Regions from separate parts of the Lysinibacillus sp. FSL M8-0337 genome, predicted to be linked through region 3. Evidence: riboswitches for the same ligand, from Rfam matches in the RefSeq annotation. Region 3 holds a riboswitch; each other region holds the start of a gene.
The links. A riboswitch is a leader RNA that binds a small molecule or an ion and turns the genes downstream of it on or off. The one in region 3 is predicted to bind cyclic di-GMP.
Positions count from the first base shown of each region.

Region 1: it holds a riboswitch for cyclic di-GMP, as region 3 does, so the genes downstream of both, MKY08_RS19320 (HAMP domain-containing methyl-accepting chemotaxis protein) here and MKY08_RS15470 (hypothetical protein) in region 3, are expected to answer to the same signal.
Region 2: it holds a riboswitch for cyclic di-GMP, as region 3 does, so the genes downstream of both, MKY08_RS19355 (hypothetical protein) here and MKY08_RS15470 (hypothetical protein) in region 3, are expected to answer to the same signal.

Region 1 is NZ_CP151996.1:3,954,635-3,960,079, reverse strand. It holds gene MKY08_RS19340 (MFS transporter) at 1-386, shown strand, start outside; gene MKY08_RS19335 (alpha/beta-type small acid-soluble spore protein) at 768-962, opposite strand; gene MKY08_RS19330 (DUF1456 family protein) at 1,157-1,654, shown strand; gene MKY08_RS19325 (hypothetical protein) at 1,893-2,087, shown strand; cyclic di-GMP riboswitch class I at 2,301-2,386, shown strand; gene MKY08_RS19320 (HAMP domain-containing methyl-accepting chemotaxis protein) at 2,495-4,243, shown strand; gene MKY08_RS19315 (3-oxoacyl-ACP reductase family protein) at 4,233-4,985, shown strand; gene MKY08_RS19310 (sodium:solute symporter family protein) at 5,010-5,445, shown strand, end outside.
Region 2 is NZ_CP151996.1:3,960,734-3,966,178, reverse strand. It holds gene MKY08_RS19365 (LTA synthase family protein) at 1-1,315, shown strand, start outside; gene MKY08_RS19360 (tRNA-dihydrouridine synthase) at 1,571-2,524, shown strand; cyclic di-GMP riboswitch class I at 2,707-2,794, shown strand; gene MKY08_RS19355 (hypothetical protein) at 2,943-3,317, shown strand; gene MKY08_RS19350 (hypothetical protein) at 3,358-4,071, shown strand; gene MKY08_RS19345 (methyl-accepting chemotaxis protein) at 4,108-5,142, shown strand; gene MKY08_RS19340 (MFS transporter) at 5,238-5,445, shown strand, end outside.
Region 3 is NZ_CP151996.1:3,189,401-3,194,845, reverse strand. It holds gene MKY08_RS15475 (valine--tRNA ligase) at 1-2,622, shown strand, start outside; cyclic di-GMP riboswitch class I at 2,747-2,848, shown strand; gene MKY08_RS15470 (hypothetical protein) at 2,936-3,337, shown strand; gene MKY08_RS15465 (folylpolyglutamate synthase/dihydrofolate synthase family protein) at 3,479-4,771, shown strand; gene MKY08_RS15460 (folylpolyglutamate synthase/dihydrofolate synthase family protein) at 4,768-5,445, shown strand, end outside.

The DNA of each region.
Region 1 (5,445 bases), 770 kb from region 3:
TTAAAAGGCCCTATATTGTCGTGCATAGTATTGTTTTACTTAGTTGGTGTACGTTTCTTATATGCAATGGACATCCAGCTTTTTTCTTGCTGTTAGTACTATTTTTTATTATCGGCTTTGGATACGGGGCAAGTGCATTAACTTTTGCTGCTGTACGGCAATCTTTCCCTTTACACGAAGCGGGAGTAGTTTCTGGATTTGCCAATACGGGAGGCTTTTTAAGTGCCGTTTTGCTACCCATTATTTTTGGTTATTTATTAGATCATTTTCAATCTGTTTCAGGTTACGTAGATGATGGCTACTACTATGGCTTTATTGTGCCAGTTCTTTTCTCCATCATTGGTTTGTTTGGTGTGCTGTACTTTAAGGAAAAGCGTAGCGTCTAAAGATACAATCTATAATTAAAAGTTTATAAATTGTGTTTATCGGAAAAAATGAAATTACTGTGAATGAATAGAAAGCTGTAGTCGTTGAATTTATTATACTAATAGAGCAGTTTAGTTGAAGAAATAGAAGTAGAAGGGTATTTTAAATAAGTAAACTAAAGTGGAAATATAGCGGTTCTACAATGGGGAATTTTTCGTTCCGCTTTACGTATGGAAGGAGTATTAGTGTTTTGGGAATAACAAGTATGGTCGGATACGTAATTATAGGTGCATTACTTATTCTTTTATTAGCATTCATCTTCGTCATGATAAAAGGAGCAAGAAAGTAAGTGCCAGGTACTAAAACAATTCTGAATTGTTTTAGTGCCTGGCACCTTTTATTTATTTTTGTCTTTTTTCAGCCATTTCTACAAGTCGTTTCGTGATTTCTCCACCTACGGAACCGTTCGCGCGAGAAGAAGCATCTGGCCCAAGTTGTACGCCGAACTCTTGTGCGATTTCATATTTCATTTGATTAACAGCTTCTTGTACACCAGGAACTTGAAGTTTATTGGAACTTCGATTTTTATTAGCCATTTTTCTCACCTCCTTGTGCTATTAGAATGGTCGGCAGTTTGATTTTCATACATTTAAAAACAAGGAAATGTGCAATCTAGATACTATAGGTGAGGAATAATCACAAAGCTAGCTAAAAATACATTTTACTCTGTTATAATAAAGCCTGGCTCTTTTAAATTAAGGTTTTGCAAGAAAATCAAGGAGGTTTTGAGATGACGAATAATGATATTTTGATTCGTTTACGATATGCACTAGATATTAAAAATACGGATATGGTAGAAATTTTTAAGCTGGGTGGCATGAAATACACAAAAGAGGATGTATTAAACATGCTTATCAAAATTAAAGATGATGAAGAAGATATCCCAGAGAATTACATTAAATGTAATAATAAAATGGTAGAGGCATTTTTAAATGGTTTAATTACATTTAAACGTGGCCCTCAACAATCAAAACAAGGTCAACAAGAAGGACCACCACCGGTTACAGGGAAAGAAAGTCCGAATAATATGCTTTTGAAAAAAGTAAAAATTGCAATGGCTTTAACAACGGAAGATATGCTTGATATCTTATATGAAGGTGGCGTAACAGTATCGAAAGGTGAGCTAGGTGCGATTTTAAGAAATCCTAGTCACCGCAATTATAAAGAATGTGGCGATCGCTTTGTGAGAAACTTTTTAAAAGGGTTAACATATAAATATAGAGATTAAGTATTAATTTTCTTTATAGTGAATTGTGGTGGGATGCTTACTTACAGTAAGCATCCCGCCTTTGTTTGTATTGGATGATGAAATACATAATATAAATAAAAGCAATAAAAAATAAATTGTAAAATCACCATTATTTTCTTTTAACTGTTGATAAATGTGACGGAATTGTGTACAATTAAATTGACACAAAGTTGTCACAAAGGGAAAAGAAATGTTCATGAACAGAGGGGTGCTTTTTATGATATTTTTTGATCTTATTTTAATTGCTATTTCTTGCATTAGTATTCCATTAATAGTTGCTGTTATGTTAGACATTTTTTACGCAGAACGCAAAAAAGTTCGTTTTTCATTACGCCGTACTTCTGTATGGTATATGTGCGTTTTTGCATTATCCTTTATTCCATCCGTCTTACTCGTAACACAACTTGCATAATTGAATAAACATTTAGGGGTAAGTGTTTATCAGAAATTTAAGCAGCAATAACGTATGTTTACGTTGTCGCTGCTTATTTTTTTACAATAAAAAAGAATATTTTTACATAGTAATTATTTCATTGTTTGTACAGAAGTAGTAAAATAAGAGCATGGACAAAATAGTATTTTCGTAAGCTATATTGATTATTTTTTACTATTATGTTAATTTGAGGAGAAATAAGGGCAAATCTACTGAAAGGTAGAGACGCAAAGCTACAGGTCTAAGGCAGATGGCGCTATGACGGCTGGGTTGCAAAAGATTAGTCGTTATTGGGATTTATTGGTTTTTTATCTTTAATAACCTATTTCTTTTGAAATAGGTTATTTTTTTTTTGACCTATAAAATATAAAGAGGAGGAACTATCAATGCAATTTTTAAAAAATGTTTCATTGAAAAACAAATTATTACTTACAGTTTCTATTATTGTTTTACTGTTGATTTCTATCATCACAACGCAAAGTATTAGTGAGCTAAACAAAAGAATGAATGTAGATTTGGAACAAGAGTTAAAAAGTGTTGGTATATTGACAGCTATGAATCTCGATAGTGATCAGATTAAACATTTATTAACTGAAAAAGGGGAAAGTAATCCCGATTTTAAAAATCTCCAAAAACAGCTAGACATGATCCAAGAAGAGCAAGGGATAATGAGCTGGAGTTATATTTGGGATATGAAAGATAAAGGTGTTAATCCGATAGGGTATACATCCAACTTGAATGAGGTATATGAAGCTGGTGAGATTTTCGAAGAGTTAGCAGATGAACATGTAGCAACAGCTAAGCGTGCAATTGACAATAATCAGTCTGAAGTGACGAACGTATTCGAAGATCAATATGGTGCTTGGAGAACAGTATTTACCCCTATTAAAGATGATAATGGCAAAATAATTGCTTTGTTAGGTATTGATTATTCCGCAGATTACATAAATACGATCATCAAAACAAGCATGACAAAACAAATTGCAATCGCAGTTGTTGGTTTGATTATTTTACTAATTTTACTTTACATAATTATCGATCGACTATTAAAGCCTCTTAAGAAAGTAGTCGATGTTGCAAATCAAGTGGCAAATGGTGAATTGCATCATGTTGAATTAGAAATTACGAAAGATGAAATAGGGAATTTATCGCAATCTATTCAAACGATGGTTACCAATTTACAACATATTATTTTAAATATTAGAAATACTTCTAATCATGTTTCTTCTGCTGCAAGTCAGTTAACTGTCAATGCAGGAGAGTCGTATAACAGTTCTACCGATATTGCAAAGGATATGAGACGTATAAATGAGAATGCGGAAGCAGCTATGGTAATGACAGAAGAAACTGCTGCAGCTATGGAGGAAACAGCAACAGGAATTCAACAAATAGCCGATTCAGCAAATACAGCTGCCGAATCATCTATAGCAGCGTCTCTTGCATCTGAACGTGGAGATAAAGTCGTGCAACAAGTTATATCCCAAATGGAGCTAATTAATGGTTCAGTAGAACAAATTGGCAAAACGATTAATGGCTTACATGTTAATACGAATAAAATTAGCGATATTGTGAGTCTTATTACAGCAATTGCGGATCAAACTAACCTACTTGCTCTAAACGCGGCTATTGAAGCAGCAAGAGCAGGAGAACATGGTAAAGGGTTTGCAGTTGTAGCAGATGAAGTGAGAAGGTTGGCAGAACAATCATCCCAATCAGCAACAGAAATTTATAATCTTATTAGTACGATTCAATCCGATTCAAATGCTTCCATTGTTGTGATGGAAAAAGGAAAAGCAGATGTAAAAACTGGTATGGAATATACAGATGAAGTAGGGGAGATCTTTAAAGAAATTCTTACATCATCGGAAGAAGTCGCAAGTCAAATTCGTGAAATTTCAGCAGCTTCTCAGCAAATATCTGCTTCGTCGGAAGAAGTTGCAGCGTCTGTAAATAACATTAAACAATCAGCGGAGCTTTCATCAGAGTTTTCATCTAATGTCTCAAAAGCGACACAGGAACAATTAACGACGATGCAAGAAGTGAAAGAGGCTTCTTCTTCTTTAGGAATAACAGCACAAGAATTACAAGCACTTGTAGCAAAATTCAAATTGGAGAATGATGAAAATGGAAAATAATTTAGCAGAAAAAAATGTTCTGATTACGGGTTCTAGTAAGGGCATCGGAAAAGCAATTGCACTTGCATTCGCAAAACAAAGTGCCAATGTATTCATTAACTATATTGGTGACGATCAAGAAGCAGAAGAAGTGCGAGCACAGGCTGAAAAACTAGGTGTGCGTGCTTATAAATACCGTGCTGATGTATCAGACTCTCATCAAGTACAGGACATGTTCCGATACATGGACAAGCATCTAGGGCAGATTGATATTCTTGTCAATAATGCAGGATTTGCCCAAGCTTCTAGCGTGCTAGATTTAACAGACGAACAATGGGACAGGATGATTAAAGTACATCTTTATGGATGTTTTTATAACTGCCGAGAAGCAGCGAAACGCATGAAGGAAAGAAACAAAGGCAAGATTATTAATATTTCTTCAGATATTGGTAGTTTAGGTTGTGAAGAGTTTACGCATTACTCAGCTGCAAAAGGCGGCATTAATGCATTTACAAAAGCTTTGGCAAGAGAATTAGCGCCCAACATATTAGTAAACGCTGTAGCTCCTAGTGGGACACTCACAGATATCCTACAAGAATTTGGAGAGAACTATATTGAAGAGGAATCCGCAAAGTATCCATTAAAACGCTTGGCACAGCCTGAGGAAATCGCAAAAAGTGTACTTTTTTTAGCCTCTGACAATGCTGATTTCTATACAGGTCAAATTTTAACGCCTAATGGTGGAGTAGTAATGAATGGATAATGTAAGAACTAAGGAGCAATAAAAATGTTGAATATTTTAATCTTTAGCTTGTACTTAATTTTTATTTATTATATTGGTTATAAGGGGTATAAGCGCGTGAATACGGCAGAAGATTTAATCGTAGCCGGTTGGAGTATGCCTCTCTCAGTAGTTACGGGAAGTTTAATTGCGGCTTTATTAGCCGCTCCGTTCTTTTTTGCCGCTGTCGGCTCTGGTTATACGAGTGGTGGCTTTGAGGGATCAGCGACTATGGGTGGTTTAGGTACCTGTATGATTCTTGGTGCGCTTATATGGACAAAACCGCTTAGAAGATTAAAAGGATGGACATTAGCAGACTACTATGGCTTAAGATATGGTAGTAAAAAGTTAGGGGCTTATACAGGGATTGTAATGGCTATCGCCTTTGGGATCTTTAATGCAGCAGCTTTAACTGTTGGTGGAACGTATATTATCCAACAAT
Region 2 (5,445 bases), 770 kb from region 3:
GAAAGCTTCCTCACAAAGAGCATTGGCTGATAGTAGTGATATTACCGAAGTAATTAACTATACAAAATCGAACTATGCTAATCCGAATGCAAAATATTTTGGTGCAGCAAAAGGAATGAACGTAATTTATTTACACTTAGAATCATTCCAAAACTTCCTAATTGACTATAAATTAAACGGTCAAGAAGTTACACCATTTTTAAATTCATTAGCAAAAGATAATCATACATTGTATTTCGATAATTTCTTCCATCAAACAGGTCAAGGTAAAACGTCTGATGCAGAATTTATGTTAGAAAACTCTTTATTCGGATTACCACAAGGTTCTGCCTATATTACAAAAGCACAAAATACGTATCAAGCAGCACCTAGTATTTTAAAAGATTATGGTTATACATCGGCTGTTTTCCACGGTAACAACGGAAGCTTCTGGAACCGAAATGTTATTTATAAATCATTTGGATTCGATAAGTTTTATGATGCAAGTTATTATGACACAGCTTCTTCAGATAATATGGCTGAATATGGTTTATTAGATAAACCGTTCTTTGAACAATCGCAAAGTTTTTTAAATTCCTTACCACAACCGTTCTATACAAAATTAATTACGGTAGGGAACCATTATCCGTATAAAATGAATCAGGACTTAGTCACAATTGATAAAGCGAATACGGGCGATGCAAGTGTAGATAACTATTTCCAAACAGCACGCTATGCCGACGAAGCAATTGAACAAATGTTTAATCAACTAAAAGAATCAGGTTTATATGATAATTCAATGATTGTTCTTTATGGTGACCATTATGGTATTTCAGACAATCATAATGCAGCAATGGAACAAGTTATTGGGAAAGAAATTACACCATATGAAAGTGCTAATTTACAACGTGTCCCATTATTTATTCATGTTCCAGGTATGCAAGGTGGTATCAACCATACGTATGGTGGTCAAACAGACTTGCTTCCAACGCTTTTACATTTACTAGGAATTGATACACAAAACTTTATTCAATTCGGCTCAGACTTATTATCAGAAGAGCATAATGAAATTGTGCCATTTAGAAATGGCGATTTTGTGAGTCCTAAGATTTATTCAATTAATGAAAAATTTTATGATAATAAAACAGGATTACCACTAGATGATAGCCAATCAGAGGCAGCTCAAGCTATTAAAAAAGAAGTAGATTTTAAATTAGGCTTATCTGACAAAGTAGTGAATGGTGATTTACTGCGATTTTATAAACCAACAGGTTACACGCCAGTAGATCCTTCAAAGTACAATTACAACAAAGATGAGAGTACAGAAGCTAAATAATAATTAGTAGGCAGTTCAAGATAATGTGTTTGATATCAAGAAGATTATGATATTGTACCGTTAGCTTGGACTGCCTTTTCACTGCTTGCTTATTGTATTGCCGGATTTTTAAAAAGTGAAAATCTAGTTATGTGTGAAGATAAATTACAAAAGCTAGGTTATACTATTATAATGACTTTATTGCTTGAAGCAATTAAGTTTTAGGGGATAAGTGTATAACCGAATATCCTATAATGAGAGGGTTTGAATTAAAATATGACGAATAATTTTTGGCGGGATTTACCGCGACCATTTTTTGTACTTGCTCCAATGGAAGATGTGACGGATGTTGTGTTTCGTCATGTCGTAAGTAAAGCAGGTAGACCAGATGTATTTTTTACCGAGTTTACAAATTCGGATAGCTATTGTCATCCAGAGGGTCAGAAAAGTGTGCGAGGACGTTTGCTTTTTACTGAAGATGAACAGCCTATGGTTGCGCATATATGGGGAGATAATCCTGAATATTTCCGACAAATGAGTATAGGCATGGCGGAGCTTGGTTTTAAAGGTATTGATATTAATATGGGCTGTCCTGTTCCGAATGTGGCATCACGAGGCAAGGGAAGCGGTCTTATTTTACGTCCTGATGTTGCGGCGGAACTTATTCAAGCAGCGAAAGCGGGTGGACTACCTGTTAGTGTGAAAACAAGACTTGGTTTCACGGAAGTGGATGAGTGGCAGGAATGGCTTACACATATTTTAAAACAAGATATCGCCAATCTATCAATCCATCTGCGTACGAGAAAAGAAATGAGCCAAGTAGAAGCACACTGGGAGCTAATTCCGGAAATTAAAAAATTGCGAGATCAAATTGCACCAAATACGCTATTAACAATCAATGGAGACATCCCTGACCGTACAACAGGTATGAAGCTAGTTGAACAATATGGTGTGGATGGCGTGATGATTGGACGAGGTATTTTTAAAAATCCATTTGCTTTTGAAAAAGAGCCGAAGGAACACAGTAGTAAAGAATATCTTGATCTTTTAAGATTACAGCTTGATCTTCAAGATCAATATGCCGAGGAGTTACCACGTTCAGTTACTGCGTTGCATCGCTTTTTCAAAATCTATGTTAAAGGATTCCGCGGGGCAAGCGAATTAAGAAATCAGTTGATGAATACAAAGACAACAGATGAAGTACGCGAATTGCTTAATCAATTTGAATAGGTGCCAGTCACTCAAACAATTCTAAATTGTTTGAGTGACTGGCACGTACTACATTCTTACTACATAGTATCTTAATATTACTTATATTTACCTAATATTCTTTAGATAATACTACTAGTGTCGACAAAAATTGACATGTAATTTATAATGTAAAATTGTAATAATGTTATTATTATTTTAAGAAAATGAAAAGGCAAACTTACTGAAAGGTAAGGACGCAAAGCTACGAGTCTAAAATCCTATTGGGATTATGATAGTCGGGTTGCCAAAATAATAAACGATTATTTGGCTACTCTTAATTTTTATAATAAGGGTAGTTTTTATTTTCCTAAAAGGAGACGAATTAAAGAACTATAGCGTTAATAAAGTCTTATTAGTATAGGATAGTAAAAAAACTATATGAAAAAGGAGATTAAAAATGTTAGTCGTTGATAAACCGAAATATAATATGGCGATTTATGAAGCCAAAAAAGAAGTACACGTTCAAGTTCACGGGTTTATTAAAACAGAGCTTGTAGAGGAATATATAAAAGATTTGGAAGAAACCGTGGCGAAAGTACCAAAAAAATCCTATACCTTTGTAGTTGATGCAACGTATCAATCACCTGTTCCATCTAAAGTTTCAGCGGAGCTAGGGCAAACATTAATGTTTTATGCATCACTTGGCTTCAAAGATATCTATATCGTCAATCCATCCTCTAAAATTGCCTATGTGCAAGTGAGAAATGCTTTAGAGGGAGTGAATTTCCCAGGAACAGTAGTTGACAATGTATCACAATTAGCAACACGATAGTTTTTAAAATCACTAGAAGCATATTTTGGAGGAATTTATGATGCCAACATTACAAGATGTATATACATATGAAATCATTACAAAAGACCAACCAGATTTAATTGAAAAAGCGGCAACATGTTTAGCTAAAACATTTGTTGGAGTAGATGTAGCCGGTAAATGGGTGCAAGAGCCGATAATCGGGTACTCTTTAAAATTGCCTTATGATGATTTCTACCAATTCACGAAGGAATACATTGAAGACAATGTGCATCAAGGATACTGTGTGGTTGCGCTTGATGCAGAGCACAATGTCGTAGGCGCTCTAGTTGGTGATACAAACGCACTGGAAATACATGAAGGTGATATTTTTAGTGGTACGTTTTCTGATATGAATATTGTGATGGATGTCTTAGTGGATATCGATGTTCGTTTCCTAAATGACTATAAACAACGTTATGGGAAAGAAATGGAAGATAATGAAGTGCTGCATTTATTTTTATTAGGAGTTATAGCTGAGCACAATCGCCATGAAATTGTACAAACGTTAGGTGATATTTTAGTTCAAAAAGCATCTGAAGAAGGGTTAAGACTTGTGTTAGCTGAAGCTACAAATCCAAAGTCAATGACTTTGTTACAGAAGTATCATGGATTTGAAAAATATGTAAATGTCGAAGGGGATTTCATTGTTCATAAATACGAAACAAATGAGCATTTAAACGATATCCCAGCGTCCGTTGCTGATGGAATTTACATTATTGTAAAAGAGTTATAAACATCATAGGTTGAGAGAATAGGAGATTTTTATATCATGGATGCTATTATGCTAGTGATTATAGTATTTTTATTATGCACGTCCTTGTATTTTGCTTACCGATATTTTTCGCTTAAACGCCAGGCCGATAGTCAGAGTGAAGTGACAAACGGGGCAGAGGAATTATCTGCAAGTCAATTAAAAGAGCAATTACATCTATACGAAAAAAATATAAATGAAAAAGGTCAAAACCTTGTTGAACATGGAGAATATGCAGCGGAAAAGGCTGATATCGTTAGAGCCGCCATTGATGAGGTAGGAAAAGGATTAAAAAAACAATTAGTAGCTACTGAAGAAAGTTCAACTTCGATTGAAGACATTACAGTGGCTATCGAAGAATTATCTATTAGATCAAACCAAATTTCAGAACAATCGAATACGACGTTAGAATTGACGCAAGAAGGTAACGAAAAGCTAAAAGATTCGATGGTGAAAATGGAGCAATTTGATCAAACGATTAATACAACATTTGATGCAATCAACATCCTTGGAGAAAAATCACATGAGATTGGCAAGATTGTCAAAGTAATTACGGGGATTTCGGAGCAAATCAACTTATTAGCATTGAACGCAGCTATTGAAGCAGCTCGTGCAGGTGAACATGGTAAAGGGTTTGCTGTAGTAGCTGATGAAGTTCGTAAATTAGCAGAACAGTCACAACAGTCCGCTGCTGAAGTATCGAATATCGTAAAAAATATTCAAGTAGAGACGGATCGAGTTGTTACATCTATGAAGCAAGGAACAGAAGAGTTTGCACAAACGAATACTACCATTTTAGAAATTGGTACGATGTTCGAAAGAATTGTAGAAACGACAAAAATTATTGCTGAAAATAATGCGAATTCATCTGCAAGTACAGAAGAATTATCTTCAAGCTCTCAACAAATCATGGTGGCAATGAGAGACATTTCTTTCATTTCGCGTGAATCTGTGGAAATGTTTGAAGAGTTAGTTGAAATTAGCGATGACGAATTAAGTACAATGGATAAATTAGTACAAGAAGCAGGAAACCTTGTCAGCTTAAAAATATAGAGAAATCGGTGCCAGACACTAAAACAATTCAAAATTGTTTTAGTGTCTGGCACTCTTTCATATATTCTAGTAAAAGCTAATGGGAGTAGATATCCATGGACAAACAAAATAGCAGATACAGATGGGTTGTATTTGTTGTTGTATTGTTTACTTATTTGTTAATGGCGAGTCAACGCACAGCGCCAGGATTAATTACAGACCAATTAATGAGCGATTTTCAGGTAACGGCAGCAACGATTGGCTTGTTAACAAGTATCCAATTTTTTGTATATACAAGCTTACAAGTACCAATGGGGATATTGG
Region 3 (5,445 bases):
ACGAAATACGATCCGCAGTCTATTGAAACGGGTCGCTATGAATGGTGGCTACAAGGTAAATTTTTTGAAGCGCAACCTGAAAGCGGGAAGGAACCTTATTCAATCGTTATTCCACCACCGAACGTAACAGGGAAATTGCATCTTGGTCATGCATGGGATACAACATTACAAGATATATTAATTCGTATGAAGCGTATGCAAGGTTATGATGCACTTTGGTTACCAGGAATGGACCATGCAGGTATCGCTACACAAGCAAAAGTAGAGGCAAAACTACGTGAAGATAATATTACACGTTATGATTTAGGACGTGAAAAATTCCTAGAAAAAACTTGGAAATGGAAAGAGGAGTACGCTGGGCATATTCGCGCGCAATGGGCGAAGCTTGGCCTTGCATTAGACTACTCTCGTGAACGTTTCACACTCGATAAAGGTTTATCGGATGCCGTTAAAACGGTTTTCGTGCAATTATATGAAAAAGGCTTAATTTATCGTGGGGAGCGTATCATTAACTGGGACCCAGCAGCGAAAACAGCCTTATCGGATATTGAAGTTATCTATCAGGATGTACAAGGTGCATTCTATCATATGAAGTACCCATTAGCAGATGGTTCTGGCTATGTGGAAGTTGCAACGACACGTCCTGAAACAATGCTTGGGGACTCTGGCGTAGCAGTTCACCCGAAAGATGAGCGTTACCAACATTTAATCGGTAAAACGGTTATTTTACCAATCGTGGGCCGTGAAATTCCTATCGTAGCAGATGATTATGTTGATATGGAATTCGGTACAGGTGTAGTAAAAATGACACCAGCTCATGATCCGAACGACTTTGAAGTTGGTAATCGTCATAACTTAGAACGTATTCTGGTAATGAACGAAGATGGCACAATGAATGAACTTGCGGGTAAATACAATGGTATGGATCGTTTTGAATGCCGTAAGCAAATTGTTGCCGATTTACAAGAAGCAGGTGTCCTAATCAATATTGAAGAGCATATGCACTCTGTAGGACATTCTGAACGTTCTGGTGCAGTTGTAGAACCTTATCTTTCAGCACAATGGTTCGTTAAAATGCAACCACTTGCAGATGCCTCTTTAGAACTGCAAAAAGACGAGGAAGGTAAAGTTCACTTCGTTCCATCACGTTTTGAAAACACATATTCTCGTTGGATGGAAAATATCCGTGACTGGTGTATCTCTCGCCAATTATGGTGGGGACACCAAATTCCTGCATGGTATCACAATGAAACAGGTGAAATTTACGTAGGTAAAGAAGCGCCTGCAGACGCAGAAAATTGGACACAGGATGAAGATGTGTTAGATACATGGTTCTCATCAGCACTATGGCCATTTTCTACAATGGGTTGGCCTGACGAGGCAAATGAAGAATATCAACGTTACTATCCAACAAGTACGCTTGTAACAGGATACGATATTATTTTCTTCTGGGTATCTCGAATGATTTTCCAAGGTATTGAATTTACTGGACAACGCCCATTCAAAGATGTATTAATCCACGGATTAGTACGTGATGGCGAAGGACGTAAGATGAGTAAATCACTTGGTAATGGTGTGGACCCAATGGATGTTATTGAGAAATACGGAGCGGATTCACTGCGTTATTTCTTAGCAACAGGTTCATCTCCAGGTCAAGATTTACGATATACAACGGAAAAAGTAGAATCTGTTTGGAACTTTGCTAATAAAATTTGGAATGCTTCCCGTTTCGCACTTATGAACATGGATGGAATGACATATGATGAAATCGACTTAACTGGTGAAAAATCAGTAGCCGATAAATGGATTTTAACGCGCTTGAATGAAACAATTGAACGTGTGACTTCATTAGCAGAACGTTATGAGTTTGGTGAAGTAGGTCGTGAACTATATAATTTCATTTGGGATGATTTCTGTTCTTGGTATATTGAAATGGCGAAACTACCGCTGAATGGTGAAGATGAGGCTGCTAAGAAAACAACTCGATCTATATTAGCTTACGTATTAGACCAAACAATGCGTCTATTACATCCGTTTATGCCATTCATCACAGAAGAAATTTGGCAACATTTACCTCATGAAGGTGAGTCAATTACAGTGGCAGCATGGCCTACTGTGCGTACGGATCTTCACTTTGCTGAAGAAGCAGACAATATGAAGCTCCTTATGGATATTATACGTTCGGTGCGTAATATTCGTGCGGAAGTTAACACACCTATGAGCAAAAAAGTACCATTGTTCATTTCTGCTAAAGATAGTGCAACAGTTGCTACTTTGGAAGCGAATAAAGCCTACTTAGAAAAATTCTGTAATCCTGAGACGTTAACAATTGGTGAAGGCTTAGAGGCTCCGAGTCAATCAATGACGGCAGTCGTAACAGGAGCAGAGCTATTCTTACCGCTTGTAGGTCTTATCAATCTAGAAGAAGAAATCGCACGTCTAGAAAAAGAACTAGAAAAGTGGGCGAAAGAAGTGAAGCTTGTTACTGGTAAGCTGTCCAATGAAAAATTTGTTTCAAAGGCTCCAGAAGCATTAGTAAATGCAGAACGCGAAAAATTAGCGGATTATGAAGAGAAACATGCAGTGGTATTAAAACGTTTAGAAGAATTAAAAAACATGTAATAGCATAGTGATTTGAAGAAACAGCAGATGGCGAAATAGTCATTTGCTGTTTTTCTTTTTATGAATCAAAAGTTATGTATTGAGTTAGGAAAAAATATATAGTATTATCTATTTTAGTTAGTATAATAGATAAAGGCAAACTATCCGAAAGGGTAGGACGCAAAGCCTAGGGTCTAAGGTGAAGAGAAATGAGTATTTTTCAAACTATGATCGCCTGGTTACCATTAAATGAAATTTTTATTTAATTTTATGGCCATTCTATGTCGAGTAGAATGGTCTTTTACTTTGAATGCAAGAATAACGGGGGTTTATTATGTCAGGAAATATTGGAACAATTGTAGTGAAAGTAAACAAAGCTTGTGATGATTTAGATTTTGTGAGCGCTAGGGGCATTATAGAAGCAAATCTTTTAAAGTTATCTGAGGCAAAATATTATCGACTATTAAATGCAAGTGGACGTGTTCTTATTAAGCATATTCTAGCGGATAATAAGGGGCAAAAAGATACGAAGATTTCATTAACACGTACAGATTTACTAGTGATAAATAAGATTAATGAGTATTGTTCAAATTTTGATATTTCGATGCTGAAAAGAACATTAAAAAATTCGTTAGAACTAGTGCAAAGATCCGATGTTCTGCCACTTTTAAATAATGATGCAAAAATAATTTTAGATGATATGGGAGCGCTATTAGGCATCCATCAATTACAATAATTTGTTGTTTATTTGAAAAAAACTAGTTAAAAACACACATATGATCACTCCTACAGTGGTTTTCTGTGTGTTTTTAAATTTGTATCAGAATTGTTTGTGTGCCAGTCACCCTTTATACTGGAGTGAAAGGGAGTGTTTCTTTTGTTTACTACGATAAAAGCATGTACAGATTTTATTTTTACATTAAAGGCGGTTGATCATAAACGTGAACCTTTAGTCATGATGCGTGAAGTATTGGCGCGTTTAGGGGACCCGCATAACAAGCTGCGCGCTATCCATTTAGCAGGTTCCAATGGCAAGGGGTCCACCGTAAATGTACTGAGAGAAATGCTAGAGAATGCAGGATATCGGGTTGGTGCTTTTACTTCACCACATTTAACACGTGTCAATGAACGTATGACCATCAATGGAAAACAAATTCCGGACGAGCAATTTTTACAGTATATGAATAACGTAGCTTCAATTATTGAGGCAAATTATAATGGGGACTATCCAAGCTTTTTTGAGGTCGTCACACTTATTATGTTCCAATATTTCGCAGATGAAGAAGTGGATTTTGCGCTAATTGAAACGGGGCTTGGTGGACGACTAGATGCGACGAATGTCATAACACCACTTGTATCCATCATCACAACGATTTCTTTAGAGCATACGGCCTTTTTAGGCGATACATATGCGAAGATTGCTTTTGAGAAGGCAGGTATTATTAAAGAAGGTGTACCCGTAGTAGTTGGTGTGCAAAATAAAGAAGCACTTGCTACGATTCAAAAGGTTGCACAAGAACGTCATGCTAGATGTCTGGTTCTAGGGGATGATTTTAACATTGTTGCACAGGAGCAGGAGATGGGCATGCAATCATTCCATTATCACAATGCATATCTTGATCTAACAAATATTCAATTAAAAATGGCAGGAGCGCATCAAATCGCTAATGCGAGTCTAGCTATTACAGCGATGGATATATTACGTGAACAAGGGCTCATTCATTTATCCGAAGAGTCGATGCGGCAAGCGCTACAACATGCACAGTGGGCAGGTCGCTTTGAACAATTCCCTAATAATATTGTATTAGATGGTGCTCATAACTCTGAAGGAACAGCCGCATTGATTCAAACATTACAGAAGGTCTATCCAAATCAACGCTATCGATTTATTTATGCAGCACTTTCTGATAAAGACCATGCCAATAGTATTGCGTTAATGGATGCAGTCGCAACTTCTATAGCTTTTACCCAAATCGGACTGCCCAATGCCATGCCAGCTGAACAGTTAGCGATGCTGTCAACGCATCAAGACAAACAATATAACGAAAATTGGCAAGTGATAGTGAGTGAAGTTATACAACATAAGGACCAACAAGATATTGTCGTGATTACAGGTTCACTGTATTTTATAGCTGAAGTTCGCCAATGGATACAGGAGGGAGCACAATGATTCCACAGTTAGATGACTATAAGGAAAAATGGGCTTTAACGAGTGATGATGTAATTAAGCCAGGGCTTACAGCGATTGAAGAAGCATTGGCACTTGTAGGGAATCCAGAAAGAACATTGCAAATTGTGCACCTTGCAGGCACGAATGGCAAAGGCTCAACATTAACATTTTTAGAGTCAATTGCGCAGGAACATGGCTTAAAAGTAGGCAAGTTCATGTCTCCATGCATTTTGAATGTGCACGACCAAATTCAAGTAATGCAACAACCTATTTCAGCACTAGAGATGGATCGCGTTTTTCAACAAATGAAAAATGCGGGGCTTAGCGGTAAACTAACGGATTTCGAACTTTTAACAGTCGCTGCATTTTTGCATTTTGTCCATTGTGATGTCGATATTGCATTAATCGAAGCGGGTATGGGGGGCTTACTAGATAGTACGAATGTAGTGTTACCTATTGTCTCGATTATTCCGAGTATAGCGCTAGAGCATACCAAATTTTTAGGTCCGACCATTGAAAGTATTGCACAGCATAAAGCAGGGATTATTAAACAGCATCGACCAGTTGTCATCGGGGATTTACCTTGGGAAGCAAAGAACATTATTGAGAGAGAAGCTAATGCAAAGCAAGCACCTGTTCTAGAGCTGAACAAGCAATTTCATATTGTGCGGATG